3 regions of the Streptomyces sp. NPDC004435 genome follow, and region 2 is predicted to be linked to each of the others. Evidence: riboswitches for the same ligand, from Rfam matches in the RefSeq annotation. Region 2 holds a riboswitch; each other region holds the start of a gene.

Region 1 (10,012 bases), on a different contig from region 2:
CCGATGACCGCGAACCAGCCGCCCGCCCTGTACGTACAGGACGTGACCCTGCGGGACGGCATGCACGCCGTACGCCACCGCTATACCGTCGAGCAGGCCCGCACCATCGCCGCCGCGCTGGACGCCGCCGGGGTCGGCGCGATCGAGATCGCCCACGGCGACGGCCTGTCCGGCTCCAGCATCACCTACGGCGTCGGCGCGCACACCGACTGGGAGTGGATCGAAGCCGTCTGCGACGGCGTTCGCCACGCGGTGCCCACCACGCTGCTCCTGCCCGGCATCGGCACCCTGCACGACCTGCGCCAGGCCCACGCCCTCGGCATCCGCTCGGTCCGCGTCGCCACCCACTGCACCGAGGCGGACATCTCCGCCCAGCACATCGCGGCCGCCCGCGACCTGGGCATGGACGTGGCGGGCTTCCTGATGATGTCCCACATGGCCGAACCCGCCGAACTGGCCCGCCAGGCCAAGCTGATGGAGTCCTACGGAGCGGGGTGCGTCTACGTCACCGACTCCGGCGGCCGCCTGACCATGGACGGCGTCCGCGACCGCGTCCGCGCCTACCGCGACGTCCTCGCGCCCGACACCGGAATCGGCATTCACGCCCACCACAACCTCGGCCTGGGCGTCGCCAACTCCGTCGTCGCCGTCGAGAACGGCGTCACCCGCGTCGACGCCTCCCTCGCCGGCCAGGGCGCCGGAGCCGGGAACTGCCCGCTGGAGGCGTTCATCGCGGTCGCCGACCTGATGGGCTGGGAACACGGCTGCGACCTGTTCCCCCTGATGGACGCCGCCGACGACGTCGTGCGTCCCCTGCAGGACCGCGAGGTCCGCGTCGACCGCGAGACCCTCACCCTCGGCTACGCGGGCGTGTACTCGAGCTTCCTGCGCCACGCCGAGGCCGCTGCCCATCGGTACGGCCTCGACACCCGCGCGATCCTCGTAGAGGTCGGCCGGCGAAAGCTGGTCGGCGGCCAGGAGGACATGATCACCGACATCGCCCTGGACCTCGCGGCGGCCGGCTCCGTCGGCTGACCGGGAGCGGCTGCCCGTCGACGGCCCGAGCGCTGTTCTTCATACGCGCGAAGCGCACGGCGCAGGACGTCCGTTCCGCGAGACGCACCGGCAGCCTCGCGCGCAGGCGCTCGGACCCGACGGAACCCCGTCGTGACCGACGGAATCCGTGGACGGCGAAGCCCCGCGCCGACGGGGCTTCGTCTCATGTCGTGCGAATCCGGCGCCACCACCGGTGCCGGCGCGCCGTCCGCGAGCGGAGGTCCGTCTTGACGATCTTCCCGGTGGGACAAGGACGTGGCCGCGACCGAAACGGGACCCGACCGGGTGGCCGGTGGGGCGTCCCCCCGACCACCCGACCTCATCGCCCTAGAAGAACCCGAGCTTCTTCGGCGAGTAGCTCTGGAGGATGTTCTTCGTCTGCTGGTAGTGGTCCAGCATCATCCGGTGCGTCTCGCGGCCGATGCCCGACTGCTTGTAGCCGCCGAAGGCGGCGTGGGCCGGGTAGGCGTGGTAGCAGTTCGTCCAGACGCGGCCCGCCTGGATGGCGCGGCCGGCGCGGTAGGCGGTGTTGGTGTCGCGGGTCCAGACGCCGGCGCCCAGGCCGTACAGGGTGTCGTTCGCCGTGCGGATGGCGTCGTCGAAGTCCGTGAAGGAGGTCACCGCCACCACCGGGCCGAAGATCTCCTCCTGGAAGATCCGCATGCGGTTGTCGCCCTCGAAGATAGTCGGCTGGATGTAGTAGCCGCCCTCCAGGTCGCCTCCGTGGCCCACCTGCTGACCACCCGTCAGGATCTTGGCGCCCTCCTGCTGGCCGATCTCCAGGTACGAGAGGATCTTCTTCAGCTGTTCGGCCGACGCCTGTGCGCCGATCATCGTCTCCGGGTCCAGCGGGTGGCCCGCGACGATCGCCTCCGTGCGGACGACCGCCGCCTCCAGGAACTCGCCGTAGTGGCCCCGCTGCACCAGCGCCCGCGAGGGACAGGTGCAGACCTCGCCCTGGTTGAGGGCGAACATCGTGAAGCCCTCCAGCGCCTTGTCCCGGAAGTCGTCGTCCACCGCCCACACATCGTCGAAGAAGATGTTCGGCGACTTGCCGCCCAGCTCCAGTGTCACCGGCTTCAGGTTCTCGGTGGCGTACCCCATGATCAGGCGGCCCGTCGACGTCTCGCCGGTGAAGGCGATCTTTGCCACCCGCGGAGAGGAGGCGAGCGGCTTGCCAGCCTCCTCGCCGAAGCCGTTGACGATGTTCAGGACGCCCGGCGGCAGCAGGTCCGCGACCAGGCTCAGCCAGAAGTGCACCGACGCCGGCGTCTGCTCCGCCGGCTTCAGCACGACCGCGTTGCCCGCCGCCAGGGCCGGCGCCAGCTTCCACACCGCCATCAGGATCGGGAAGTTCCACGGAATGATCTGCGCCACGACCCCCAGCGGCTCGTGGAAGTGGTACGCCACCGTGTCCTCGTCGATCTGGCTGAGCGTGCCCTCCTGCGCCCGCAGCGCCCCCGCGAAGTAGCGGAAGTGGTCGATGGCGAGGGGGATGTCGGCGGCCAGCGTCTCCCGGACCGGCTTGCCGTTGTCCCAGGTCTCCGCGACCGCGAGGGCCTCCAGGTTCGCCTCCATCCGGTCGGCGATCTTCAGCAGCACCCCCGCCCGCTCGGCCGGCGACGTGCGGCCCCACTCCGGCGCGGCCGCGTGCGCCGCGTCCAGGGCGCGCTCGACGTCCTCGGCCGAGCCCCGCGCGATCTCGGTGAACGGCCTGCCGTCGACCGGGCTCGGGTTCTCGAAGTACCGGCCGTCGGCCGGGGCGACGTACTCGCCGCCGATCCAGTGGTCGTAGCGCGGCTGGTACGCCATCAGCGCGCCCTCGGTGCCGGGCGAGGCGTAGCGGGTCATGGGCAGACCTCCCTGCGGGTCGGACGGGTCCGGGTCCTGGCCGCCGGGCCCACCGGGCGAAGGGCAGGCGGACGGCCGGGCCGTGAGAAGCCACGCCCGCCGTCCCGACCGGCGCCCCTCTCACCGCCGAGTGTGCGGAACCGGACGTTGCAACGCCGTTGCACCGGCGGACAGTTCCGCCTCCAGGGCGTCGAGCCGGGCGCGTACCGGCGCCAGCTGCGCCGCCGGTACGGCCGAGCACAGCGCCCGCCACACCTCCACGTCCTCCTCGCCCCACGTGCTGTACGCCCAGTCCGCGAGCAGCCGCGGATCCGCCCGCGCCACCAGCGCCGCCCGCAGCCGGTCCGCGAGCCGGTCCCGCAGGCGTACGACCCCGGGCGCGGCCGACCCCGGCAGCAGCGGGCCCGCGTACTCCCCGGCCGCCACCGCCACCGCCCCCGAGGCGAGCCGGCGGTCCACCGCCGCGAAGTCGGCGTCCACAGCCACGGCGAGCCGGTACGGACGCGAGTACAGCAGCTCCGGTCCCAGCAGGGCCCGCAGCCGGCACAGCTCCGCGCGCAGCGTCACCGACGTGACCGACTCGTCCTCGTAGAGGAGGGTCAGCAGCTGCTCTCCCGTCACTCCCTCCGGGCGGTGCGCCAGCACCACCATGATCTCGCTGTGCCGCCGGCTCAGGCGCAGCCTCCGCCCGTCCACCGTGAGCAGCGCCTCGTCCCGGCCGAGCGCCGTCAGCCGCGGGCGGCCCGGCACCGGGGGAGGGGCGAGGAGCGCCAGTTGGGTCTCGGCCGCCCGGGCCACGGCCCGTACCAGGCCGAGACTGTGCGGGTGGGCGAGGCGCTCGCCCCCGGTCAGGTCGACGGCGCCGAGCAGCCGGCCGCTGCGCGGATCGTGCAGCGGCGCCGCAGCGCAGGTCCAGTCGCGCACGGGCGGCCGGAAGTGCTCCGCCGACACCACCTGCACCGGGCGGCCGACGGCGAGGGCGGTGCCCGGCGCGTTCGTCCCCGCGGCGGCCTCGGCCCAGCCTGCCCCGGCCACGAAGTTCATCCGCCGCGCCTGCCGCAGCGTCGCCGGGTCGCCCTCGACCCAGAGCAGCCGCCCGCCCGCGTCGCACACCGCGAGGACGTGCCCGCCGTCCCGGGCGTCCGCGCCGAGCAGTTCCCGGATGACCGGCATCGCGGCGGCCAGTGGATGCCCTTCCCGATACGCGGCCACCTCCGCCTCGTCCAGCTCCGTGGACGCCGCCCCGTCCCTGCTCACTCGGGCCCGCTCGGACCGCCGCCACGACTCCGCGACCAGCTCCCGCACCGCCGCCCGCGCTCCCGGCCGCCGTCCCGGCCCCGGTTCCGGCGGCCCGCTCCTCCGCGTCGACGTCGCCTCGCTCAACTCGGCCTCCCCATCGAGGACGTACGGCTTCCCGGCGCACATCGTCGTGGCGCCGCCCGCCCCCGACAAGCACCCGGAAGGGGCCGCATATGCCACCTGTCCGGGAGTCGTCCGTTTCACGGGTCTTAAGGCGTGGGCTCAAATGTGCGAGGGGGAGCGAGACCTCCGGGCAACCCTGGACGAGGCGTCGCCCCACCCGAGTAGGCAGGGCGGGACCTCGCGGCCTTCGCCGACGTTCCCGAGGCCGCGGAGGTGCTGGCGAGGCTGTTGCCGGCCGCCGACGACACGGCGGTGACCCGCTGGACGGCGGAGGCCCTGGCCGGGGTCGGAACGGTGCCTCGCGAGGGATCCGGAGGAAGCGGTGCGGCGGGGCGCCGGCCTGATCGCGGGGTGGACGGACGTCGTGGGGCGCTGATCCCACCGGCGCACGCGGCGTGCGACACACGGCCCGCCGTGCGTGCCGGGACGGGGCGGTGCGGATAGCGTCGGCCGAGGCCACGGACGTCGTTCCCGACGGAAGAGAGAAGGCGGTCGCAGTGTCCCGGAATCGCCGTTTGATCCTGAGCCCGCCGTCCAAGGTCTGGAGCCTGCTCTCCAACGGCCATCGCTATGGCGAGTGGGTCTCGGGAACGCAGCGGGTCATCGCCGCCGACCCGCACTGGCCCGAGGTGGGCGCCCGGCTCCGGGTCCGCGTGGGCGTCGGACCGGTCACGCTGGACGACACATGCGTGGTCCGCATCTGCGAGCCCGAGCGCCGCCTGGAACTGGAGGCGAAGGCGGACCCCTTCGGCGCGGCCCGCATCGCCATGCACCTCGTCCCCTGGGGGGAGAACACCCTCTTCCTGCTCGAATGGCATCCCCTGCGCGGCCCCGGCACCCGCATGCACGGCCTCCCCGTCGACTACCTCGTCTCCATCCGCAACGGCATGATGCTCACGAAACTCGCCCGCATCGCCGTCCGCGAGCAGCACGGAGCGGACCGGCCGGCGCCGGCGCCCTCCGCCTGACAGGGGCCTGCCGAGGCTCGATCAGCGCACGAAGCATCAGCGGACGAAGCATCAGCGCATGAAGCATCAGCGCACGAAGCGGATGTGCGGGCGGCCGTCCGGGTCCGGGTGGGTCACCGTGGCGCGGACGCCGTAGACGTCGGCGACGAGCTGCTCGGTGAGGACCTCGTGCACCGGACCTGCCGCCGCGACGCGGCCTTCGTGGAGCACCACCACGTGGTCGCAGTACATCGCCGCGAGGTTGAGGTTGTGCAGGGCCATGACGCAGGTGAGGCGCAGGTCCGAGACGAGGGCCATCAGGGCGAGCTGGTGGTGGACGTCGAGGTGGTTGGTCGGCTCGTCGAGCAGCAGTTCGCGGGGCTCCTGGGCGAGGGCCCGGGCGAGCTGGACGCGCTGGCGCTCGCCGCCGGAGAGGGTGCGCCAGGCGCGGTGCGCGCGAGCAGTGAGGCCGGTGCGGGCGAGCGCGGACCGTACGGCCTCCTCGTCGGCGGGCGTCGCGGGCGACCACGCCCGGCGGTGCGGGACGCGGCCGAGGCGTACGGCGTCCGCCACCGTGAGGTCCACCTGGGTGTCGGCGTGCTGCTCGACGACGGCGACCCGCCGGGCGAGGGCACGGCGCGGGACCGCGCCCAGCCGCTCGCCGTCCAGCGTCACGACCCCCGTCTCCGGCGCGAGGACGCCCGCCAGGACGCGCAGCAGGGTGGACTTCCCCGAACCGTTCGGCCCCAGCAGCCCGGTCAGCGTGCCCGGGCGCGGCGCCAGGCTCACCCCGTCCAGGACGAGCGCCCCGCCGGCCGTACGCGAGACCCGGGCGGCGCGGAGCCCCGTACCGCCGTGGGCCGACGTCGACGTGTCGGTCATCGTGGGCTCCTGGTGCGGTACAGGACGAGGACGAAAGCGGGGACGCCGACCAGCGACGTCACCACGCCGACCGGGACCTCCTGCGGGTCGAGGACCGTACGGGCGAGGGTGTCGGCCCACACGAGGAAGACCGCCCCGGCCAGCGCGCTCAGCGGCAGCAGTCTGGCGTGACCGGGGCCTGCGAGGGCGCGGACCGCGTGCGGCAGGACCAGGCCGACGAAGCCGATCGCGCCGGCGGCGGCGACCAGGACGGCGGTGAGCAGGGCGGTGACGGAGAGGAGGACCAGCCGCGTCCGCGCCACGGCCACGCCCAGCGTCGCCGCCGAATCCTCGCCGAACGCGAAGGCGTCCAGCGTACGGGCGTACCCGCCGCACACCAGCAGCGCGCCGGCCAGGACGGCGGCGCACACGCCGACATCGGACCAGTCCGCCCCGCTGAGCGAGCCGAGCAGCCAGAAGAGGATGCCCCGGGTGGTCTCGGCGTCGGCGGCGGTCATCACCACGAACGAGGTCAGCGCGGAGAAGAGCTGCATCGCCGCCACGCCCGCCAGCACGACGCGGTCCGTCGAACCGCCCAGGGTGTGGCTGAGCAGCAGGACGAGGGCGAACGAACAGAGCGCGCCCAGGAACGCCCCTCCGGCGACGGACAGCGCGCCCCCGCCCACGCCGAGGACGACGACGGCGACCGCTCCGGTCGACGCGCCGGAGGAGACGCCCAGGACGAAGGGGTCGGCGAGCGGGTTGCGCAGCAGCGACTGCATCACCGCGCCGCAGACCGCGAGTCCGGCGCCGCACACGGCGGCGAGGAGGGTACGCGGCAGCCGCAGGTCCCAGACGATGCCCTCCCGGATGGGGCTCAGCGCGGACGCCTCCCCGCCGAGGTGGGAGACGACCACGGACCAGGCGTCCGCGACGCGGATGTCGGCCGGACCGATGGTGACGGCCAGCGCCACGGAGACACACAGCAGGACGATCCCGGCCACCCCGGCGACCGGCGTGCCGACCACGGTGCGGCGCCGGCGCTCGGCCTCGCCCGCGGAAACCCCTTCCGCCGGGGCCGAGACCCCGCCCGCCGTCACAGCTCCCGTGCCCGCCGTGGCGGAACCCCTGCCCGTCGCGGCAGAACCCCCGCCCGCCGGGGCGGAACCCGCGGCCGGACCGGGCCGGGTCACTTCGTGAGCCCGTGCGTCCGCAGCGCGGCGGCCAGTTGCTCGATGCCCTCGACGGTACGGATCGTGGGGTTCATGGCCTGGCCGCTGAGGGTCACGTACCGCTTCTTCCGCACGGCCGTCATGTTCCGGGTGACGGGGTGCGACTCCAGGAACTCGATCTTCTTCGCGGCGCTCTCGGCGGACTGGGCCTTGCGGGTCAGGTCGGCGATCACCAGCACGTCGGGGTCGCGGTCGGCGACGGTCTCCCAGTTGATCTGCGGCCACTCCTCCTTCGTGTCGTCGAAGACGTTCTTCACCCCGAGCGCCCCGCTCACGATGCCGGGCGCGCCGCAGCAGCCGGCCATGTACGGCCCCTGGGAGTCGGAGAACCAGTAGAGGACGGAGGCGCCGCCGAAGTCCGCGCCGGCCTTGGCCTTCGCGACCCGGGCGCTGAGCTCGCCCACCAGCTTCTCGCCGCGCTCCGGGACCCCGAAGATCCTGGCCAGGTCGCGGACCTCGCCGTACACGGTGTCCATGGTCAGCGGCGCGGTCCGCACGCCGTCGCCGTCACCGCTGTTGTCCTTGCCGACGCAGTCGGAGGGGGAGAGGTAGGTGGGGACGCCGAGCTTCGCGAACCGCTCCCGGGGCGCGACGCCGCCCTCGCCCAGTGTGTAGAGGAAGGAGGCGCTGACGAAGTCCGGCTCGGTGTCGAGCACCTTCTCGAACGACGGGTACCGCTCGGCGAGCCGGGGGACCCGGGCGTTCGCCTTCTCCAGCCCCTTGAGGACCGGGTCCGTCCAGGTGGCCGTGCCCACCATGCGGTCGGCCAGGCCGAGCGAGAGCAGGATCTCGGCCGATCCCTGGTCGAGGGCGACCGCCCGGCGCGGCGGGGAGGGGACCTCGACCCGCTGCCCGCAGTTGTCGAGACCGACGGGGCCGGCGGCGCCGGCGGCCTCCCCGGAGCCCCGGCCGCCCGTGTCCGAGCCCTTCCCCGAGGCCGGGGCCGGGGCCGACGGGTCGCCCGCGCCGCAGCCGGCCACGAGAACGGCGCCGGCCACGAGCAGCACGGCGGAACGGACGGGGTGAGCGAAGGGCACGGCGGGAGTCCTCTGCGTCTCGGCTCATGCGCGGAGCCTGTCGTACGGTGCTCCCCGGACGGCGCTGCGCCCTCCGGGGCCGCCAGCAGGTCTTCGGACTCGGGATCGTCCGGACGGGACGCCTTCCCGGGCCCCGAGGGGCCCAGTGGCCGATGTCCCGCCCGTCACCCTCACCGCTGCGCGTCAGCTCCGGATTCCCACCGGATTCCCTGACCCGTGCACATACCGCCTCGATACGTACAAAGGTGCGACTGGCCCGGGCAAAGTACCACGGGCGGATCTTGCCGCCGCCCGGGACCCCGCGCAGGTCAGGCGCGGTGCGCGACCTCCGCCAGGGCGTTCTTGACCTCCTGGGCCACGCGGGCGGCGTCCTCGGGGTTGTTCACCACGTCGGTGTTGTTCATGTCGACGACGAGGACGTCGCTGGCGGAGTAGTGCCGGTGCACCCACTCGTCGTACCCGGACCAGAGCGTGCGGTAGTACTCGACCAGGCCCTCGTCCTGCTCGAAGTCGCGCCCCCGCAGTCCGATGCGGTGCAGGACCGTCTCGAAGTCCGCCTTCAGGTAGACCATGAGGTCGGGCGCCTTGCGGTAGGGCAGGCCCTCGATCTCGCGCATCATCTCGTCGAGCAGCCCCTCGTAGACCTGCATCTCCAGGGAACTGATCCGGCCCAGGTCGTGGTTGACCTTGGCGAAGTACCAGTCCTCGTAGATCGACCGGTCGAGGACGCTGTCGTCCTGCTTGTACGCCTCCTTGATCGCGGCGAACCGGGTCTGGAGGAAGTACAGCTGGAGGAGGAAGGGGTAGCGCTTCGCCTGGATCTCCTCGGGGCTCGCCGAGTAGAAGAGCGGCAGGATCGGGTTGTCGTCCACGCTCTCGTAGAAGACCTCGGTGCCCAGCTCCCTGGCGAGCAGCTCGGCCACGCTCGTCTTGCCGATCCCGATCATGCCTCCGACGCAGATCACCGACATACCTCACTTCTCCCTGGGGGTCTTCTGTACGTGGACGGGGAGCTGGGCCTCCCGTACCACTGGGACGCGCGCCGGTGGTCAGGCGATTCCCAGGGGGTACGTGATCAAGATCATTCCGTGATCGACGTCATGTGGTCCCGTTGGGCCGGCCGTACCGGGCCCACCGCTCGAAGCGACAGGCCGCGGCCCCGCAGCCGCGTTCAATTTTAGGCGACGATCCGGCCGGGGCGTTCCGCCCTACCGGCGGGGGCGGTCGCCCCGCGCGTGGGCCGCGTCGGAGCGGTCGGAGGGGGCCGAGAGCGGCGCGAGGGAGCGCAGGGTCGCCAGACCGGCCAGGACCTCGTCGCGACGGTGGGCGGACTTCATCCAGGCGGGCAGGCGGGCGAACATCGAGAGCGTCGGGGAGGCGTGCCGCACGCGGTGGCGGGCGCCGACGTACGCGGCGAGGGCGTCGACGTGCTCCTCGTCGTAGGCCCAGAGGATCCGCCCGGCGCAGCGTGTCTGGAGCCAGAGCGGCCGCCGGAAGAAGGGGTCCTCGGTACCGCCCGGCCTGGCGCCGACCGCGCCGCCGCGCTGCCGCTCGCCGTCGTGGTCCGCCACCGCCCCGCAGCCCGCGCAGGTGAGACGGCGCGGCG
Region 2 (10,012 bases):
CAGACGATGCGGTAGCCCTTGAGCTTGGCGGCCATGGCGAGCGAGATGCCGGTGTTGCCGCTGGTCGGCTCCAGGATGGTGCAGCCGGGGGTGAGGCGGCCGTCCTTCTCCGCCTGCTCGATCATGTGGAGCGCGGGGCGGTCCTTGACCGAGCCGGTCGGGTTGCGGTCCTCCAGCTTCGCCCAGATGCGGACGTCGTCCGAGGGCGAGAGCCGGGGGAGGCGGACGAGCGGCGTGTTGCCGACCGCCGCCAGCGAGGAGTCGTAGCGCATGTGGATCAGACCATGCCGCCGGCGACGGCCGGCAGGATCGTGACGCTGTCGCCGTCGGCCAGCTTGGTGTCGATGCCGTCGAGGAAGCGGACGTCCTCGTCGTTCAGGTAGACGTTGACGAAGCGGCGGAGCTTGCCGCCGTCCACGATGCGGGCCTCGATGCCCGCGTGGCGGGTCTCCAGGTCGGCGAAGAGCTCGGCGAGGGTCGCGCCGCTGCCCGCGACGGCCTTCTCGCCGTCGGTGTAGGTGCGGAGGATGGTCGGGATGCGGACCTCGATGGCCATGGCGTGGGCTCCTGTCGGAAGTGACGTGGTGGGCGCGCTGCTGGGGCCCCCGCGCGGAGGGGGGTCGTGCGTGAGTGCGCTCGGCCGGTCGCTCAGAGCGCAGCGCGGGACGGACAGATCGCGCTGGCGAGGCGGCACAGGTCGACGTGCAGGCGCGCCACAAGCAGCAGGGTGCCTGGCGTCTCTTCGCTCACGTCGTGGGAAACCATGCGGTCATCGTATCGATTCCCGGTCCGGGTTTCGGAATGTGATCTCAGATGCTGGATGTTTTCTGACCGAGGGCCGGACCGACCGCCTGGCTCGGCGTGTAGAGGACGGTCGGGGCGCCGGTCCTGGGGTGCGGGACGACGTCGGCTTCCACCCCGTAGACGGCCGCGAGGAGTTCGGGGGTGAGGACCTCTTCCGGGGTGCCGCCGGTGACGACCCGGCCGGCTTCGAGGACGTAGATCCGGTCGCAGTGGGCGGCGGCGAGGTTGAGGTCGTGGAGCGCCAGGAGGTTGGTGGTGCCCAGGGTGCGGACCAGGGCGAGGACGTCCATCTGGTGGCGGATGTCGAGGTGGTTCGTCGGTTCGTCGAGGACGAGGAGCTCGGGTTCCTGGACGAGGGCGCGGGCGACCAGGGCACGCTGGCGTTCGCCGCCGGAGAGGGTCGGGTAGGCGCGGTCGGCGAGCGCGGTGAGGCCGACGCGGGCGAGGGCGGCGTCGGTGCGGGCCGCGTCGACGGCGGTGTCGCCCTCCCAGAACCGCTTGTGCGGGGAGCGGCCGAGGGTGACGAGTTCGCGGACGGTGACCTCGAATTCGAGGGTGGAGTCCTGCGGGACGGTGGCCACCCGTCGGGCGCGGGCCTTGGGGCCGAGGGCGCGCAGGTCGGCGCCGTCGAGCAGGGCGCGGCCCGCGGTGGGGGCGAGGGTGCCGTAGACGCAGCGCAGGAGGGTGGTCTTGCCGCTGCCGTTGGGGCCGATGAGGCCGACGGTCTCGCCGGGGCGGGCGGTGAGGTGGGCGTCGCGGAGCCGGTGCTCGTACGAGAGGCCCTCGATGCGCAGTCCGGTCACAAGGCGGCTCCTTCGGGGCGGCGGCGCATCAGCCAGAGGAAGAGCGGGCCGCCGGTGAGGGCGGTGAGGACGCCGACGGGGATGTCCTGGGGGGCGGCGACGGTGCGGGCGCCGAGGTCGGCGACGACGAGGGCGACGGCTCCGCCGAGGGCGGCGACGGGCAGCAGCCGGCGGTGTGGTGCTCCGACGAGGAGGCGGGCGGCGTGCGGGACCATCAGGCCGATGAAGCCGACGGCGCCACTGGCGGCGACCATCACGGCGGTGACGAGGGAGGCGAGGAGGAAGACGGCGGCGCGGAAGCGTCCGGTGTCGAGGCCGAGGACGGTGGCGCCCTCGTCGCCGGTGAGCAGGAGGTCGAGCGGTCGGGCGAGGGCGAGCAGGACGCCGGTGCCGAGGACCAGGACGGCGGCGGGCAGCACGAGGGTGTCCCAGCGGGCGGAGCCGAGGCCGCCGAAGGACCAGTAGAGGGCTTCCTGGAAGTGCTCGGGGCGGGCGGCGGCGACCAGGATGAGGGTGGTGAGGGCGGTGAGGATGTACGAGACGGCGACGCCGGCGAGGACGAGCCGGGGTCCGGTCATGGTGGAGCCGCGGCGGGCCAGCGCGTAGACGAGGACGAGGGCGACGAGGGAGCCGGCGAAGGCGCCGGCGGGCAGGGCGAGGGTGGTGGTGAGCCCGCCGCCGATGCCGAGGACCAGGACGAGGACGGCGCCGGTGGAGGCCCCGGAGGAGATCCCGAGCAGGAAGGGGTCGGCGAGCCGGTTGCGGACGAGGGCCTGGAGGACGGTCCCGACGACCGCGAGCCCGGCGCCGACGACGATCCCGAGGATCACCCGGGGCAGCCGGACGTCGAGCACGATGGTGCGGTACGGGGAGGGGTCCGCGCGCCCGGTGAGGGCTTCGAGCACCTGGCCGGGCGGGATCCGTACGGAGCCGAGCGCGAGGGAGCCGAGCACGGCGGCGGCGAGGGCGGCGAGCAGCCCGGCGACGACGAGGGCGTACCGGCCCCGGCCGGGCGTCGCCGCCGCCGGAGGGGCCGGGGCGGCGGCGACGGCGGTCATCGGCCGGTGGCCGGGTGGAGCTGGGCGGCGAGCTTGTCGACGGCGGCGGGGACGCGGACGCCGAGGACGGTGTCGGAGAGCGGGAGGACGGCGAAGCGGCGGTTCTTGACGGCGGGGACGTCCTTGAGGGCGGGGTCGTCGAGGAGGCGCTTCTTCTTCTGCTCGACGGTGGTGGAGCCGTAGTCGTAGATGACGATGACCTCGGGCTTGCGGGCGACGACCTGTTCCCAGGCGGCGTCGCCGAAGGCCTTGGGGAGGTCGGCGAAGACGTTGCGGCCGCCGGCCCGGCTGATGAGCTCGTTGCCGATGCCCTTGCCGCCGGCGGTGAAGGCGGTCTTGTCGCCGCTGTCGTAGACGAAGACGGAGACGGGGTCGAGGCCGCCGAGGCGCTTCTCGGTGGCGGCGACGGTGGCGCGGGCCTCCTTGTTCCACTTCTCGGCCCGGTCGGGGACGCCGAAGGTGCGGCCGACCTCGGTGACCTCGCGGTAGAGGTCGTCGACGGAGGGGGTGCCGGCGGGGCAGGACTCGCTGTTGAGGCGGGTGGTGATGCCGGCCTCGGCCAGGTCGTCGCGGCCGCGGCCGTCCTTGGCGTCGAAGGCGGAGGCGTAACCGCCGTAGACGAAGTCGGGGTTCGCGGCGAGCAGCGCCTCCTTGGAGGGGTACTCCTTGGAGAGGACGGGGACCGAGTCGTACGCCTTCTGGTAGGCGGGCAGGATCGCGTCGTCGAGGTAGGCGGTGCCGGCGAGGGACTTCTCCAGGCCGAGGGCCAGGAGGATCTCGGTGACGTGCTGGTTCATGGTGACCGCGCGCTTCGGCGGGGCCTGGAAGGTGGTGGTCTCGCCGCAGTTGGTGACGGTGTACGGGAAGCCGGGGGCGGGCTTCGCGGCGTCCTGGGTGCTCGCGGGGCCGGCGCAGGCGGCGAGCAGGGGCAGCAGGGCGGTGGCGGCGAGCAGCCGGGGGCGCCGGGTCATGGCGAGGGCCTCCTCCGGGGATTTCCACGTCCCCGATCGGTGGTGAGAAGGCGGCAGGTCAGTTCCTGGCTTCCACGCGGGGTGGTCACAGTGGCGGGACCGCGCCGGATTCGCACCGGCTTCCTGGTTCCTGCCGCCCTGAAGGTCGGGGTCAGACTACTCGTACGCCTCGACGACCTTGACGTCCTCCTCGGTCACGACGCCGTCGACGATCGTGTAGGAGCGGAACTGGAAGGGTCCGGCGGCGTCGGTGTCGGCGGTGGAGACGAGCACGTAGTGGGCGCCGGGCTCGTTGGCGTAGGTGATGTCGGTGCGGGAGGGGTACGCCTCGGTCGCCGTGTGCGAGTGGTAGATGATCACGGGTTCCTCGTCCCGGTCGTCCATCTCGCGGTAGAGCTTGAGGAGGTCGGCGGAGTCGAACTCGTAGAAGGTGGGCGAGCGGGCGGCGTTGAGCATCGGGATGAACCGCTCGGGGCGGCCCGAGCCGACCGGCCCGGCGACGACGCCGCAGGCCTCGTCGGGGTGGTCCGCGCGGGCGTGTTCCACGATCCGGTCGTACAGGTCCCGGGTGATGGTCAGCATGCCGACAGGATAAGCAGACGGGCCGCTCCGTACCGAGGGTTGGTACGGAGCGGCCCGGATGCCGAGACGGTGCTGGTCAGGAGCGCTTGACGAAGGCGGCGCCCTCGGGGTTGCGGGCCTTGAGCACCAGGTAGGAGACGGTGAGGATCAGGCCCCAGACGGGGGCGCAGTAGAGCGAGACGCGGGCGCCCTCGTCGATGCCCATCATCACGATGACCATGCCGATGAAGAGGAGCGCGAACCAGCTCGTCCAGGGGGCGCCGGGGGCCTTGAAGGTGGACTCGGGCAGTTCGCCCCGGTCGCACTTGCGGCGGTAGCGGATCTGGCTGACGAGGATCATGATCCAGGCCCACATGCCGGAGATGGTGGCGAAGGAGACGACGTACTCGAAGGCCTTGCCCGGGGCGACGTAGTTGATCCAGACGCCGACGAGCATGAGCGCGGCGGAGAAGGTCAGGCCGAGGAGCGGGGTGCCGCCCTTGGTGAGGCGGGTGAAGACCTTCGGGCCCTGGCCGTTGAGCGCGAGGTCGCGCAGCATGCGGCCGGTGGAGTACATGCCGGAGTTGCAGGAGGAGAGCGCGGCCGTCAGGACGACGAAGTTGACGATGGCGGCGCCGACGCCGAGGCCCATCTTCTCGAAGGCGGCGACGAACGGGGAGACGCCCGGCTGGAACTCGGTCCACGGGACGACCGAGAGGATCATGATCAGGGCGCCGACGTAGAAGACGGCGATGCGCCACGGCACGGTGTTGATGGCCTTGGGCAGGACGGTCTTCGGGTCCTTGGACTCGCCCGCGGTGACGCCGACGAGTTCGACGGCGAGGAAGGCGAACATCACGATCTGGAGGGTCATCAGCGTGGAGCCGACGCCGTTGGGGAAGAAGCCGCCCTGGTTCCAGAGGTGGGCCACGGTGGCGGTGTCACCGGCGTCGGAGAAGCCGACGGTGAGGATGCCGGCGCAGATCAGGATCATGCCGATGATGGCGGTGACCTTGACCATGGAGAACCAGAACTCCAGCTCGCCGAAGAGCTTCACGGAGATCAGGTTGGCGCCGTAGAGGATCACGGTGAAGACGAGGGCGGAGATCCATTGCGGGATGTCCCACCAGTACGTCATGTAGGTGGCCGCGGCGGTGACCTCGGTGATGCCGGTGACGACCCAGAAGAGCCAGTACGTCCAGCCGGTGACGAAGCCCGCGAAGGGGCCGACGAACTCGCGGGCGTACTCCGCGAAGGAGCCCGACACCGGGCGGTACATGAGCAGTTCGCCCAGGGCCCGCATGATGAAGAAGATGACCAGACCGGCGATCGCGTACGCCAGGATGAGGCTGGGTCCGGCCTTGTGGATGGCCTTGCCGGCGCCGAGGAAGAGCCCGGTGCCGATCGCGCCGCCGATGGCGATCATCTGGATCTGGCGGGCGCCGAGGCCACGCTGGTAGCCCTCGCCGCCGTCCACGGCCCCGTCGGTGCCGTCGTTCTGCTTGTCGACCTGCACTGAGGTCATGGTGGTGCGCCTTTCTCCATGCTGATCCGCGCGACATCGAGTGCGTCTGCTGCGGATCAGGTCCTGATCCCCCCGGATATGGATGGAGTGCCACCGGCGGTCAGCCGGCTGGGGCGCCCTCGGGAACAGGGGTGGCGTGCCCGAGCGGTCGTGAAGATTTATCACGGTCCGGGGCACGTTCGACGGAGTTGGGTGTGGTGCGCGCCACAAATAAATACGGACAAGAGGGATACAAGACGGCAAGGTGTTCGCTCGGATAACGAGTTCGTTATCTGGATTTGAGCGTCCGCTGAGCGAACACCCGAGGACGGGCACCCGTCAGGACATCAGCGTCTCGACCAACGACTCCTGGAGCGCGCCGAGCCAGAGGTACGCCATCACCATCGGCTTGCGCGGATCGCTGTCCGGCAGCCGGTAGAGCCGCTCGCTCTCCTCGTCCTCGGTGATGTCGAGCCGGGTGGCGATGGTCAGCCGCAGGTCGTTGAGGGTGCCGAGCCAGGCCCGGGACTCGTCCGGGGTCAGCTTCAGGAGGGCGGACTCCTCCGGTCCCCCGCTGCTCAGTCCGTCCAGGGCGCGGACCACCGCGAGGGCGTCCTCGCGCTTGCGGGCCCGCAGGTCGTTCTCGGTGAAGCGGCGGAAGTCGGCCGCGGCGGCCCGCAGCTCCTCGGTGTCGTCCCCGTAGGCGTCGGGGAAGAGCCGGCGCAGGGCGGGGTCGGACGGGGGCTCGCTGGGGCCCTCGGCGAAGAGGGCGGCGAGCGGGTCGGCGTCCGCCTCGGGTTCGTCGCCCGGCCCGATCAGCTCCAGGAGCTGGACGGAGAGGGAGCGCAGGATGGAGACCTCGACCTGGTCGAGGGCGACGGCCGCTCCGCCGCCCGGGACGGCCTCGAAGTGGCCGGCCATCAGCCGCGGTCCTGGGTGAGCGTCGCCCACAGTCCGTAGCCGTGCATCGCCTGCACGTCCCGTTCCATCTCCTCGCGGGTGCCGCTGGAGACCACCGCGCGGCCCTTGTTGTGCACGTCGAGCATCAGCTTGTGCGCCTTGTCCTTCGAGTAACCGAAATACGACTGGAAGACGTAGGTGACATAGCTCATCAGGTTCACCGGGTCGTTGTGCACGAGGGTGACCCAGGGGACGTCGGGCTCGACGACCGCGGAGACCTCCTCGGCCGACTCGGTCCGTTCGATCTCGATAGGCGCGATGCTCACTCGTCCCATGCTGCCACCCGGGCCCCCCCGTCGCACAAACGGGCCACCTCGGAGAGGCCGCCCGGCGCAGTATTCGTCAAACTGACGAATACTGCGCTAGCATCGTCGGCATGAACGCTGCGGACCTTGGGCTCCCGGTGGACGTGCCGTCGACCGCGCTCTTCACCGACCAGTACGAGCTCACCATGCTCCAGGCGGCCCTCCGGGCCGGCACCGCCGACCGGCGCTCCGTCTTCGAGGTCTTCACCCGAAGGCTGCCGGAGGGCCGGCGGTACGGCGTCCTCGCCGGCGTCGGCCGGGTGCTGGACGCCGTCGAGAACTTCCGCTTCGACCCGGCCGTGCTCGGCTTCCTGCGCGAGCGGTCGATCGTCGACGAGCCGACCCTCGAATGGCTCGCCGGATACCGCTTCTCCGGCGACATCTGGGGATACCCCGAGGGGGAGGTGTACTTCCCCGGCTCCCCCGTGCTGCGGGTCGAGGGCTCCTTCGCCGAGTGCGTGCTCCTGGAGACGGTGATCCTCTCGATCCTCAACCACGACTCGGCCATCGCCGCGGCCGCCTCCCGGATGTCGGCGGCGGCCGGCGGCCGGCGCCTGATCGAGATGGGCGCCCGCCGCACCCACGAGCTGGCCGCCGTCGCCGCCTCCCGCGCCGCCTACGTCGGCGGCTTCGACTCGACCTCCGACCTCGCCGCGGGCTTCCGCTACGGCATCCCGACCGTCGGCACCTCCGCGCACGCCTTCACCCTGCTCCACGACAGCGAGCGGGACGCCTTCCGGGCCCAGGTCGACAGCCTCGGCCGGGGCACCACCCTCCTCGTCGACACCTACGACGTGGCGGAGGCCGTCCGCACCGCCGTCGAGATCGCCGGGCCCGAGCTCGGCGCCGTCCGCATCGACTCCGGCGACCTGCTGCTCGTCGCCCACCGGGTCCGGGCCCAGCTGGACGAGCTCGGCGCCCGGGACACCCGGATCGTGGTCACCTCCGACCTCGACGAGTACGCCATCGCCTCGCTGGCCGCCGCGCCGGTCGACGCGTACGGCGTGGGCACCCAGCTCGTCACCGGCAGCGGCCACCCCACCTGCTCCATGGTCTACAAGCTGGTCGCCCGGGCCGCCTCGGCCGACCCGAAGGCCCCGCTGGTCCCGGTCGCCAAGAAGTCGCTGGGCGGCAAGGCGTCCGTCGGCGGCCGCAAGTGGGCGGCGCGCCGCAGGGACGCCGAGGGCGTCGCCGTGGCAGAGGTGATCGGCACCGGCCCGGTCCCCGACGCGCTCGCCGCCGACCAGCTGCTGGTCGAGCTGGTCAAGGGCGGCGAGGTGGTCGCCCGGGAGCCCCTGGAGGCCGCCCGCGCCCGCCACATCGCGGCCCGCGCCGGCCTGCCGATGTCGGCGATCCAGCTCTCCCGCGGCGAGCCGGTGCTCCCGACGGAGTACATCTAGAGACAGAGCCCGGGAGAGACCCGGCAGAGCGTGGAGGCGTTCCCCTCCCCATCCGGAGGGGAAGTCTCTAGGCTCGTCCCATCCCATCCGACCACCCGAGGACACCCGCCATGCACCGCGCACTGATCGTCGTGGACGTACAGAACGACTTCTGCGAAGGCGGCAGCCTCGCGGTGACGGGCGGCGCGGACGTCGCCGCCGCCATCACCGAGCTCGTGGGCGAGGCGGCGGGCGCCGCCTACCGGCACGTCGTCGCGACCCGGGACCACCACATCGACCCGGGGGCCCACTTCGCCCCGGACGGCGAGGCCCCGGACTACGTCAGCTCCTGGCCGCGGCACTGCGTCGCCGGCACCGAGGGCGTCGGCTTCCACCCGAACTTCGCCCCCGCCGTCGCCGGCGGCGCGGTGCAGGCCGTCTTCGACAAGGGCGCCTACGACGCCGCGTACAGCGGCTTCGAGGGGCAGGACGAGAACGGGCGGACGCTGGCGCGGTGGCTGCGCGAGCGGGACGTCACCGAGGTCGACGTGGTGGGCATCGCCACCGACCACTGCGTCCGGGCCACCGCCCTGGACGCGGCCCGCGAGGGCTTCCGCACCCGGGTCCTGCTCGACCTGACGGCCGGAGTCGCCCGCGAGACGACCGAGCGTGCCCTCGTGGAGCTCCGCGAGGCCGGGGTGGAACTCTCCGGCGTCCCCGTCGTCGGCTAGCCGCAGGGGACCCGTCAGGCGGCGGGGGCCTGCGGGAGGGTTCTGGCCGGGTGCCACAGCTCCTGTGCGGCGCCCGGCGCGGATCTCCACAGCAGCCCGTCCGGGTGGTGCAGGACGGCCGTGATCTCGTCCGGGGTGGGCGGCTCGGCGTTCCCCCGCAGGTAAACCGACCGCAGGCCCAGGTTTCGGAGCCTGGTCAGGGCCCTGGCGCGGTTCGCGGCGTGGACGAGGAAGCGTACGTTCGCGCCGTCCCCGGCCGGACTGGGCAGTCCTATCGCGACCACCACGCTGCCTCCCGGCAACTTGCAGAACCCTCCACCGGGCATGCGGAACCACTCCCCCGTGAGCCGACTGTCAATAAGGAGTCCATGAGAACTCGGTCAGCTGCACCTAAACACGATCGGCCGCCGCCCGCTAGAGGGCGACGGCCGATCATGCTTTGACCTGCTGTTTTACCGAAACGCTAGTCGATCAACGAGTCGACGGGCCCACCTGGACCGTGACCGTCTGGCCGTTCGACGGCTCCTTGACGACCTGGATCTTGGTGTTGGTGTCAGTGACCTTGACGCCGGCGCGCTCGGTCTCCGGGTACCAGTACGTGCCCTTGCGGTCGTCGAAGACCGGGTTGCCCGGCTGCGAGCGGACCCAGGTCGGGACGTCGGCCTTGTGCAGACGGAAAGCGTCCGTCCGGTACGTTCCGAAGGTCGAGTCGTACGCCTGGACGCGGTTGCGCATCAGCGTGCCGTCGTTGTACTTCAGCGGCGTCGGGTGGGCGTCGATCGGAAGGATCAGGCCCTCACCCGGGTGGGCGGAGGTGTTGTTGTCCTTCTGGGACAGGTCCCACTTCCAGATGAGCAGACCGTTCTGGTACGGGTAGTGCTCGACCCAGCTCGCCTTGTCCCCGGTGAAGCCGAAGTTGTACGGGCCGACCTTGAG
Region 3 (10,012 bases), on a different contig from region 2:
CCGTTCTCCGGCCGCCGCTCCTCGGATCCGGCGCGATCGGAGGGCGGGGTCACGAGCAGCTCGGCCGCCCGGCGTCCCACCACCTGCGCGGCGGGATACCCCAGGAGGGCCTCGGCCTCACGGCTCCACCCCACGAGCACCCCGTCCGCGGCGAGCAGGGCGAACGCGGCCGGGGGCGGTCCGAGCCGCGCGCCGTCGTCCGCCCCGGCCGGAGGGGTGAAAGGTAGCCCTTCCATGGTCCCATCATCCTTCCGGGCGGTCCTGGCCGCAGAGCGCTCGGACCGCTCCGGACGGCCACGGGGCGCCACGGGGGGCCGACGGGCGAGACCGGTACCGCGGCGCCTTGGCTGAGGACCGGGCGGAGCCGTGGTGCGGCCGGCCCGGGAAGGCCCGGCCCGGGCGAACCAGCCCGCGAGACACCGGCCCGAGCGAGACCGGCCCGCGCGAGACCGGCCCGGGAGGGAACGCCGCCGGCTCCGGCTGATGACAGCGGCCGGTGCCGGCGTCCGGTGGATCCGCTCCCCGCTCAGGAACCGGCCGTGCGGGTGGCCGCCTCCGGGTGGTCGGCTCCGGGGAGCGGGCGCTGGGCGGGGCCGTTGTAGGCGCCGAGCGGACGGATCAGGGCGTTGTGTTCGAGCTGTTCGGTGATGTGGGCCGTCCAGCCGGTGATGCGGCTCATCACGAAGATCGGCGTGAACGTCGGGATGTCGAAGCCCATGAGGTGGTAGGCGAGTCCGGCGGGGTAGTCCAGGTTCGGGTGGATGCCCTTGCGGCTGATCATGGCGTGGCGGAGGGCCGCGTGCAGGGTGGCCAGGCGGGTGACGTCCGGTCCCGCCGTGTGGGCGACGAGGCGGTCGGTGGCTTCCTGCATGATCGGGACGCGGGAGTCGCCGTGCTTGTAGACGCGGTGGCCGAAGCCCATGATCTTGCGCTTGGAGGCCAGGGCCTCGTCCAGCCACTCCGCTGCCCGGTCCGGGTCGCCGATCTCGTTCAGCATGTGCATCACGGCCTCGTTGGCGCCCCCGTGGAGGGGGCCCTTGAGGGCGCCGATGGCCGCGGTGACGGCGCTGTAGAGGTCGGAGAGCGTGGAGGTGACGACGCGGGCGGTGAAGGTGGAGGCGTTGAAGCTGTGCTCGGCGTAGAGGATCAGGGAGATCTCGAAGCAGCGAACCACCGCCGGTGCGGGGATCTCGCCGAAGCACATGTGGAAGAAGTTCTCGGCGTAGCCGAGGGACGGGTCGGGCCGGACGGGGGCGAGCCCGCGCCGGCGGCGGTGGTCGGCCGCCACGACGACGGGGAGCTTCGCGAGCAGGGAGAGGGACTTGGCGCGGTTGGCCGCGGTGCTGCCGTCGTCCTCGGTGGGGTCCTCGGAGCCGAAGAAACTGACGGCGGTGCGCAGCACGTCCATCGGGTGGCAGGTGTCCGGGAGGCGGGAGAGCACCTCGGAGGTGGTGCGGTCCAGGGGGCGCAGGGCGCGTTCCTTTGCCTGGAACTCGCGGAGCTGGTCGGCGTCGGGGAGTTCGCCGTTCCACAGGAGGTAGGCGACCTCCTCGAAGGAGCAGCGGGCGGCGAGGTCCTGGACGGGATAGCCGCGGTAGGTGAGGGAGTTGGTCGCCTCGATGACGGTGGAGATGGCGGTGGTGTCGACGACGACACCGGAGAGACCCCGGTGGATCTCGGGAGCGGTGGCGGTCATGGCGGGCCTCCGGTGAGGGTCAGTTGCCGGGGGGAAGGGTGAAGTCGAAGACGGCCGAGTCGAAGGTGCTGTACTCCTCGTAGCCGAGGACCTCGTAGAGCCGGGAGCGGGTCTGCATGCGGGGGAGCAGGGACTCCTGGGTGCCCTCGGCAGCCAGGGTGCGCAGGCCGTCCTCGATCGCGCCCATGGCGAGGCGGAAGAAGGTGACGGGGTAGAGCGCGATGTTGTAGCCGAGGTTCTCCAGGGTGGCCGTGTCCAGGAGGGGGGTCTTGCCGAACTCGGTGAGGTTCGCGAGCAGGGGTACGTCGACGGCCTTGCGGAACGCCTCGTACTCGGAGAGGTCGGCGAGGGCCTCGGGGAAGATCGCGTCCGCGCCGGCGTCGACATAGGCCTTGGCCCGGTCGATCGCCGCGTCGAGTCCTTCGACCGAGCGGGCGTCGGTGCGCGCCATGACGAGGAAGTCGGGGTCGCGGCGGGCGTCGACGACGGAGCGGAGGCGGCGGGTCATCTCGTCGCGCGGGACGACGGTCTTGCCGTCGAGGTGGCCGCAGCGCTTGGGGTTGACCTGGTCCTCCAGGTGGAGTCCGGCGAGTCCCGCGTCCTCCAGGAGCTGGAGGGTGCGGGCGGCGTTCATCGGCTCGCCGAATCCGGTGTCGGCGTCGATGAGGACCGGGAGGTCGGTGACGCGGGTGACCTGCTGGGCGCGGGCGGCGATCTCGGTGGAGGTGGTCAGGCCGATGTCGGGCAGGCCGAGGTCGGCGGCGAGGACGGCGCCGGAGAGGTAGGCGGCCTCGAATCCGTTCTCCTGGATGAGCCGGGCCGAGTACGGGTTGATCGCACCGGGGATCCTCAGCAGCCTTCCGGTGGCGAGCTGTTCGCGCAGACGGCGTCGCCGGGCCGCGGGGGTGGTGTGGGTGTGCAGCATCAGAACAGGCCCTTCGGGAGGGTGGCGTCGTGGGCGGCGACGGCCCCGGTGTCGACGGCCGGGAAGAGGTCCGCCAGTTCGTCCGCGCCGAGCTCCGCGAGGCGGTCGGCGGCCCGCAGGAAGGCGTCCTGGGCCTCGGGGGTCACGATGCCCTCGGTCAGGGTGCGGAACTTGCCCTCGTAGCCGGCCCGGGCGAAGGGGCGCGCTCCGGCGGGGTGGGCGTCGGCGACGGCGAGTTCGTCCTCGACGACGGTGCCGTCGTCGAGGGTGACGACGGCCCGGCCGCCGAAGGCCCGGCGCTGCGGGTCGGGGTCGTGGTAGCGGGCGGTCCACGCGGGGTCCTCGACGGTGCTGATCTTCTGCCACAGCTCGACGGTGGCGGGCCGCTGGGCGCGCTCGGGGGCGTAGGAGCGCTCGTGGTGCCAGCCGCCGTCCTCCAGGGCGACGGCGAGGATGTACGGGATGGAGTGGTCGAGGGTCTCGCGGCTGGCGGTCGGGTCGTACTTCTGCGGGTCGCCGGAGCCGGAGCCGATCACGTGGTGGGTGTGGTGGCTGGTGTGCAGGACGACGGAGCGGACCTTCTCCAGCGGGCCCGTCTTCTCGCGGAGTCCGCGGGCGAGGTCGATGATCGCCTGGGCCTGGTACTCGGCGGAGTGCTCCTTGGTGTACGTGTCCAGGATCGCGCGGCGGGCCTCGCCGGGCTCGGGCAGCGACACCGTGTAGGAGGCGCCGGGGCCGTCCAGCATCCAGGCGAGGAAGCCGTCCTCGCCCTCGTAGATCGGGGAAGGGGAGCCCTCTCCGCGCATCGCCCGGTCGACGGCCTCGATCGCGACCTTGCCCGCGAAGGCGGGTGCGAACGCCTTCCAGCTGGAGATCTCGCCCTTGCGGGACTGCCGGGTCGCGGTGGTGGTGTGCACGGCCTGCTGGATCGCCTGGTAGACCGTCTCGGTTTCGAGGCGGAGCATCGCGCCGAGGCCGCCCGCGGTCGCGGCGCTGAGGTGGGCGACGTGGTCGATGCGGTGGGCGTGCAGGCAGATGCCCTTGACGAGGGCGACGTGGATCTCGTAGGCGGCGGTGATGCCGCGCAGGAGGTCGGCGCCGGTGCGGCCGGTCCGCTGGGCCACGGCGAGCAGGGGCGGGATGTTGTCGCCCGGGTGGGAGTAGTCGGCGGCCAGGTACGTGTCGTGGAAGTCCAGCTCGCGCACCGCGGTGCCGTTCGCCCAGGCCGCCCACTCGGGCGACACCCGGGTGCCGGGCTCGGCCCCGAAGACGGACGCGCCGCCGGCGCTCGGGTGGCCCAGGGCCTGGGCGCGGGCGACGGCCACCGGACGGCGGCGCAGGGAGGCGACGGCGACCGAGGCGTTGTCGATGATCCGGTTGATCACCATCTCCGATGCCTCGGGGTCGAGGTCGGGTGCCTCCTGGGTGCCGGTGGCGACGACGGCCAGCTTCCAGGCGAGCTGCTCCTCTCGGGACAGTCGGTCGGCGCTGGGGTGGACGCGTACCTGGTGGTCGATCACGGGACTCCTCGCGGCGTGCGGCGGATGCGTCGTACGCCGCCGAGTCTTCCCCCGGGGCGGGCCGGAGGCGACGGTGCCACCTTGCGTAATCCGTCCCTGCGCGAGGTGCGAAACTGCGAATTTTGCGAAATCTGCGGATGGTAAATTCGCACCCAAGGGTGAGCAGAGGAGTCGTGATCGACATGGGACGGTCGCCCGGGCGGAAGATCTACGCCCACGCGAAACTGCGCAGGCTGCGCCGTGAGCGGGGGATGAACCAGGTCGAACTGGCCCGCGCCCTGGGCCTGTCCACCAGTTACCTCAACCAGATCGAGCACAACCAGCGCCCGCTCACCGCCCCGGTGCTCCTGCGCATCGCGGAGGTGTTTGGCGTCGATGCGGAATTCTTCTCCGAGGCGGGCGAGGAGCGGCTCGCGACCGACCTGCGGGCGGCCCTCGGGGACGAGGCATGCGGTCCCGTCCCCGTCCCGTCGGCGGAGATCGCGGACGTGGCCCGCGATCACCCGGAGGTCGCCAGGGCCCTCGTCGCGCTGCACCAGCGGTACCGGGGCGCCTCGGAGCGCGTCGCCGCCCTGGCCTCCCCCGGCGAGACCGCCGGCCTGCTGCCCGCCGAACCCCACGACGAGGTGCGCGACTTCTTCTACGCCCACCACAACCATGTCGCGGCCCTGGAGACGGAGGCCGAACGCACCGCGGAGGCGCTGGATCTGGGCCGGGTCGGGCGCGCCGCGGACACGCTCGCCGCCCACCTGACCGCACGGCACGGGGTCAAGGTGCTCCCGGCCGGGGCGGAACGCTCGGCCGACGTCCGCCGCTTCGACCCCGACAACGGGCTGCTCCTGCTGTCCCCGTGGCTCAGCGAGGGGCAACGGGCCTTCCAACTGGCCACGCAGCTGGCGTTCCTGGAGCACGGGCCGCTGCTCGACGCCCTGGTGGCGACGGCGGAGCCGGCCACCCCGCAGGCCGAGAGTCTGGCCCGGATCGGCCTCGCCAACTACTTCGCCGGCGCGGTCCTCATGCCCTACACCGCCTTCCACGCGGCGGCCGAGAAGGTCCGCTACGACATCGAACTCCTCCAGGCGCTCTTCGGCGTGAGCTTCGAGACCGTGTGCCACCGCCTGAGCACCCTGCAGCGCACCGGCCGCCGAGGCGTCCCGTTCTCCTTCCTCCGCGCCGACCGCGCGGGGAACATCTCGAAACGGCAGTCCGCCACCGACTTCCACTTCTCCCGCCTCGGCGGCACCTGCCCCCTGTGGACCGTCTACGAGGCCTTCTCCGCCCCCGGCCGGATCCTCACCCAGGTCGCCGAGATGCCGGACGGCAAGCGGTACTTCTGGATCGCCCGCACCGTGACCCGGGGCGGCTTCGGCCACCACGCGCCGCGTGCCGAGTTCGCCGTCGCCCTCGGCTGCGAACTCCGCCACGCGAGCCGTCTCGTGTACGCCGAGGGCATCGCCCTGGACGACCCCCGCGCGGCCACCCCGATCGGCCTCGGCTGCCGGATCTGCGAACGGCAGGACTGCGCCCAGCGGGCCAGACCCCCGGCCGGCGGCAGCCTCTCCGTCGACCCCGACCGGCGCACCCATGTGCCGTATCCGGTGGTCGTCGAGGAGTGAGACGGACCCTCCACGACAGAGGAATGTCTCATTCCACCGTCCAAATGGCGGATAACCCTCGCCGCTCGGCGATTGCGCCCTCTACTCTGGCCGAGCAGCTGGTTCGCCCCGTCCGCCAGACGGGATGCGTCGTAAGAGGGAACCCGGTGGAAATCCGGGACTGCCCCGCAGCGGTGAGCGGGAACGACCGCCGTCATACGCACTGGGATTGTGAGGTCCTGGGAAGCGACGGCCACTAGGTGCCTGCCTCGGAAGAGGCCGGCGTGCCCGCGAGTCCGAAGACCTGCCCGCTGTCCGTGCACGGACGTATTCCGCGCACGCATCCACCGGTGACCTCGTGGGCGGGTCGGCGTAGACAGCGAACGGCCGTCGTGATGTTTTTTCACGGCGAGGTCCGTGCGCTCCCTCGTCACCTTCGCGTCCGCGTCCCGTCACCGGGACGTCGATCTGGGCACAACTCGCGAAGGAGAGTCTCCGTGACCACGAAGTCCGCAGCCGCGGCAGCACAGGCCACCGTCTACGGCTACCCCCGCCAGGGTCAGAACCGTGAACTGAAGAAGGCGATCGAGGGCTACTGGAAGGGCCGCGTCTCCGCCGACGCCCTCCGCGCCACCGCCGCCGACCTGCGCCGTTCGAACCGGCAGCAGCTGGCCGACGCCGGCATCACCGAAGTGCCCACCGGCGACTTCTCCTACTACGACCACGTCCTCGACACCTCCGTGATGGTCGGCGCCATCCCCGAGCGCCACCGCGAGGCGGTCGCCGCCGACGCCCTGGACGGCTACTTCGCCATGGCGCGCGGCACCCAGGACGTGGCGCCGCTGGAGATGACCAAGTGGTTCGACACCAACTACCACTACCTCGTCCCCGAGCTGGGCCCTGACACGGTCTTCACCGCCGACTCCGCCAAGCAGGTCGCCGAGCTGAAGGAGGCCCTCGCCGAGGGCCGCACCGCCCGCCCGGTCCTCGTCGGCCCGGTCACCTACCTGCTGCTCGCCAAGCCCGCCCCCGGTGTCGACGCCGACTTCGAGCCGATCACCCTGCTCGACCGGCTGCTCCCCGTCTACGCCGAGGTCCTCGCCGACCTGCGCGCCGCCGGCGCCGAGTGGGTCCAGATCGACGAGCCCGCGCTCGTCCAGGACCGCACCCCGGCCGAGCTCGACGCCGCCGCCCGCGCCTACCGCGAGCTCGGCGGCGCCGCCGACCGGCCCAAGCTCCTGGTCGCCTCCTACTTCGACCGCCTCGGCGACGCCCTCCAGGTCCTCGCCGCCGCCCCGGTCGACGGCCTCGCGCTCGACTTCACCGACTCCGCCGCCGCCAACCTCGACGCCCTCGCCGCCGTCGGCGGCCTGCCCGGCAAGCGGCTCGTCGCCGGTGTCGTCAACGGCCGCAACATCTGGATCAACGACTACCAGAAGTCGCTGGCCACCCTCGGCACCCTGCTCGGCCTGGCCGACCGGGTCGACGTGGCGGCGTCCTCCTCGCTGCTCCACGTCCCCCTCGACGCCTCCGCCGAGACCGACATCGATCCCGAGGTCCGGCGCTGGCTCGCCTTCGCCCGCCAGAAGGCCGCCGAGATCGCCACCCTCGCCCGCGGCCTCTCCGAGGGCACCGAGGCCATCGCCGACGCACTGGCCGCCAACCGCGCCGACCTCGCCTCCCGCGCCGGCTCCGCCCTCACCCACGACCCGGCCGTCCGTGCCCGCACCGCGGCCATCACCGAGGCCGACGGCCGCCGCTCGCAGCCGTACGCCCGGCGCACGGTGGCCCAGCGCGCCCACCTGGGCCTGCCGGTGCTCCCGACCACCACGATCGGTTCCTTCCCGCAGACCGACGAGCTGCGCGTCGCCCGCGCCGACCTGCGCGCCGGCCGGATCGACACGGCCGGTTACGACGAGCGGATCGAGAACGAGATCCGCGAGGTCATCGCCTTCCAGGAGAAGACCGGCATCGACGTCCTCGTGCACGGCGAGCCCGAGCGCAACGACATGGTGCAGTACTTCGCCGAGCAGCTGGACGGCTACCTCGCCACCCAGCACGGCTGGGTCCAGTCGTACGGCACCCGCTACGTCCGCCCGCCGGTCCTCGCCGGCGACATCTCCCGCCCCACCCCGATGACCGTGCGCTGGACGACCTACGCCCAGGCGCAGACGGCCAAGCCGGTCAAGGGCATGCTGACCGGTCCGGTCACCATGCTCGCCTGGTCCTTCGTCCGTGACGACCAGCCGCTCGGCGAGACCGCCCGCCAGGTCGCCCTCGCCCTGCGCGACGAGGTGAACGACCTGGAGGCCGCGGGCACTTCGGTCATCCAGGTCGACGAGCCCGCGCTGCGCGAGACCCTGCCCCTGCGGGCCGAGGACCACGCCGCGTACCTCGACTGGGCCACCGAGTCGTTCCGCCTCTCCACCAGCGGGGTCCGGCCGGACACCCAGATCCACACCCACATGTGCTACGCCGAGTTCGGTGACATCGTCCAGGCCATCGACGACCTCGACGCCGACGTCATCAGCCTGGAGGCCACCCGCTCGCACATGCAGGTCGCCGGAGAGCTGGCGGAGCACGGCTACCCTCGCGAGGCCGGCCCGGGCGTCTGGGACATCCACTCCCCGCGCGTCCCCAGCGCGGAGGAGGCCGCCAAGCTGCTCCGTACCGGCCTGGAGGCCATCCCCGCCGAGCGGCTGTGGGTCAACCCCGACTGCGGTCTGAAGACCCGCGGCTGGACCGAGACCCGGGCCTCTCTGGAGAACCTGGTCGCCGCGGCCCGCACGGTCCGCTCGGAGCTGACGGCCGACAACGGCTGACGCCCCTGGCCCGGGCCGGACAGCACGCTGTCCGGCCCGGGCCGAGGAGACGACAGCCCCTGAGCGGCGTGCGGACGACCCGGTGACGGAAGGTCGCGGATGGCGAAGAGCAATCCCCGTCAGATCATGCTCGACGGGCGGCCCATGGTGGTTCTGACCACGAAGGAGTACGCCGCCCTCGTCGCCGCACGCCGCCAGGCGGGCGGCCTCGCCGCCCGGCTGCGCGTGGTCGGCGACACCCTCAGGGACACGATCGACTTCCTCTCCGCCCTGATCGCCGCGCTCGAGTCCGAGGCCGCCGGCGGATCCGGCGGCCGGTCCGGCGCCACCGGACAGCCCCTGCCCGCCCTCCTCGCCTCGGCGCCGGCCTTCCTCCGCCACGCCTCGGGGATCGTCGGCGGGCCCCGTACGCCCCCGTCCCGCTAGGGCCGGACCCGACGGGAATGGTCAGACAGGCCCTGGAGCGGCAAGCACCTCCGGTACGGCGACGGGGCCGACGGCCCGAGGTCCGTGCACGCAGCCCCCTTCGGAGACACACAGCATGCCCACCCACACACCGACGCCCCGCGTCACGGTCACCGGCCCTCCGGGCGACCGCCACGACGAGATCCTCACGCCCGAGGCTCTGGAGTTCCTCGCCCGGCTCGACCATGCGTTCGCCCGCCGCCGCCGGGAGCTGCTGACGGCGCGCCGCGATCGCGCGGACCGCCTGGCCTCGGGATCGCCGCTGGACTTCCCCCGCGCCACCTCCGCGGTCCGGGACGACCCCCACTGGCGCGTCACCCCGCCCGCGCCGGGGCTGGCCGACCGGCGCGTCGAGATCGTCTCGGCGCCGACGCCTCACGCGGCGGCCGAAGCCCTCGCGTCCGGCGCCCGGGTCTGGACGGCGGACTTCGAGGACACCGCCGGCGCTCCCTGGGCGAACGTCGTGGGCGGCCAGCTGGTCCTGCTCGACACCGGCGCCCGGCCGGGTGACGGGCACGGCGCCGGCGGCGGCCTCCCGTCCGTCGTGGTCCGTCCCCGCGGCTGGCACCTCGAAGAGGAACACCTCACGGTCGACGGCCGCCCCCTGTCGGCCTCCCTGGTCGACTTCGGCCTGTACTTCTTCCACCACTCCCGCCGGCGGACCCCCGCCGGAGCCGGGCACCACGTCCACCTCTCGCTGCCCAAGCTGGAGAACCGGTACGAGGCCCGGCTGTGGAACGACGTGTTCCTCCTCGCCCAGGACCTCCTGGGCGTCCCGCTCGGCACCGTGAGGGCCGCCGCCGTCATCGGGACGGTCACCGCCGCGTTCGAGATGGAGGAGATCCTCTACGAACTCCGCGAGCACAGCGCGGGGCTCGGCGCCGACCGCTCGGGCTATCTGTTCAGTCTGATCAGGACCTTCGGCCACCGGGCCAGGTTCCTGCTGCCCGATCGCGCGGACCTCGCCCTGACCGCGCCCTTCCTGCGGG

Evidence for each region. A riboswitch is a leader RNA that binds a small molecule or an ion and turns the genes downstream of it on or off. The one in region 2 is predicted to bind cobalamin.
Region 1: it holds a riboswitch for cobalamin, as region 2 does, so the genes downstream of both, ACFYT9_RS19185 (ABC transporter substrate-binding protein) here and ACFYT9_RS00275 (ABC transporter substrate-binding protein) in region 2, are expected to answer to the same signal.
Region 3: it holds a riboswitch for cobalamin, as region 2 does, so the genes downstream of both, metE (5-methyltetrahydropteroyltriglutamate--homocysteine S-methyltransferase) here and ACFYT9_RS00275 (ABC transporter substrate-binding protein) in region 2, are expected to answer to the same signal.

What each region holds. Positions count from the first base shown of each region.
Region 1 is NZ_JBIAMB010000009.1:335,548-345,559, forward strand. Features, by position in the region: gene ACFYT9_RS19150 (acetaldehyde dehydrogenase (acetylating)) at 1-7, shown strand, start outside; gene dmpG (4-hydroxy-2-oxovalerate aldolase) at 4-1,035, shown strand; gene adh (aldehyde dehydrogenase) at 1,384-2,907, opposite strand; gene ACFYT9_RS19165 (GAF domain-containing protein) at 3,028-4,332, opposite strand; gene ACFYT9_RS19170 (SRPBCC family protein) at 4,827-5,297, shown strand; gene ACFYT9_RS19175 (ABC transporter ATP-binding protein) at 5,364-6,158, opposite strand; gene ACFYT9_RS19180 (FecCD family ABC transporter permease) at 6,155-7,165, opposite strand; gene ACFYT9_RS19185 (ABC transporter substrate-binding protein) at 7,327-8,406, opposite strand; cobalamin riboswitch at 8,494-8,617, opposite strand; gene ACFYT9_RS19190 (deoxynucleoside kinase) at 8,715-9,377, opposite strand; gene ACFYT9_RS19195 (hypothetical protein) at 9,615-10,012, opposite strand, start outside.
Region 2 is NZ_JBIAMB010000001.1:51,455-61,466, reverse strand. Features, by position in the region: gene ACFYT9_RS00300 (PLP-dependent cysteine synthase family protein) at 1-272, opposite strand, end outside; gene ACFYT9_RS00295 (MoaD/ThiS family protein) at 278-556, opposite strand; gene ACFYT9_RS00290 (putative leader peptide) at 649-765, opposite strand; gene ACFYT9_RS00285 (ABC transporter ATP-binding protein) at 810-1,607, opposite strand; gene ACFYT9_RS00280 (FecCD family ABC transporter permease) at 1,604-2,665, opposite strand; gene ACFYT9_RS00275 (ABC transporter substrate-binding protein) at 2,662-3,636, opposite strand; cobalamin riboswitch at 3,675-3,815, opposite strand; gene ACFYT9_RS00270 (Mov34/MPN/PAD-1 family protein) at 3,793-4,218, opposite strand; gene ACFYT9_RS00265 (amino acid permease) at 4,295-5,722, opposite strand; gene ACFYT9_RS00260 (DUF2017 domain-containing protein) at 6,041-6,622, opposite strand; gene clpS (ATP-dependent Clp protease adapter ClpS) at 6,622-6,936, opposite strand; gene ACFYT9_RS00250 (nicotinate phosphoribosyltransferase) at 7,038-8,366, shown strand; gene ACFYT9_RS00245 (isochorismatase family protein) at 8,477-9,076, shown strand; gene ACFYT9_RS00240 (hypothetical protein) at 9,091-9,402, opposite strand; gene ACFYT9_RS00235 (immune inhibitor A domain-containing protein) at 9,548-10,012, opposite strand, start outside.
Region 3 is NZ_JBIAMB010000009.1:271,510-281,521, reverse strand. Features, by position in the region: gene ACFYT9_RS18950 (SpoIIE family protein phosphatase) at 1-236, opposite strand, end outside; gene ACFYT9_RS18945 (bifunctional 2-methylcitrate synthase/citrate synthase) at 527-1,696, opposite strand; gene prpB (methylisocitrate lyase) at 1,716-2,621, opposite strand; gene ACFYT9_RS18935 (MmgE/PrpD family protein) at 2,621-4,141, opposite strand; gene ACFYT9_RS18930 (short-chain fatty acyl-CoA regulator family protein) at 4,324-5,757, shown strand; cobalamin riboswitch at 5,840-6,063, shown strand; gene metE (5-methyltetrahydropteroyltriglutamate--homocysteine S-methyltransferase) at 6,234-8,558, shown strand; gene ACFYT9_RS18920 (hypothetical protein) at 8,658-8,984, shown strand; gene ACFYT9_RS18915 (malate synthase A) at 9,100-10,012, shown strand, end outside.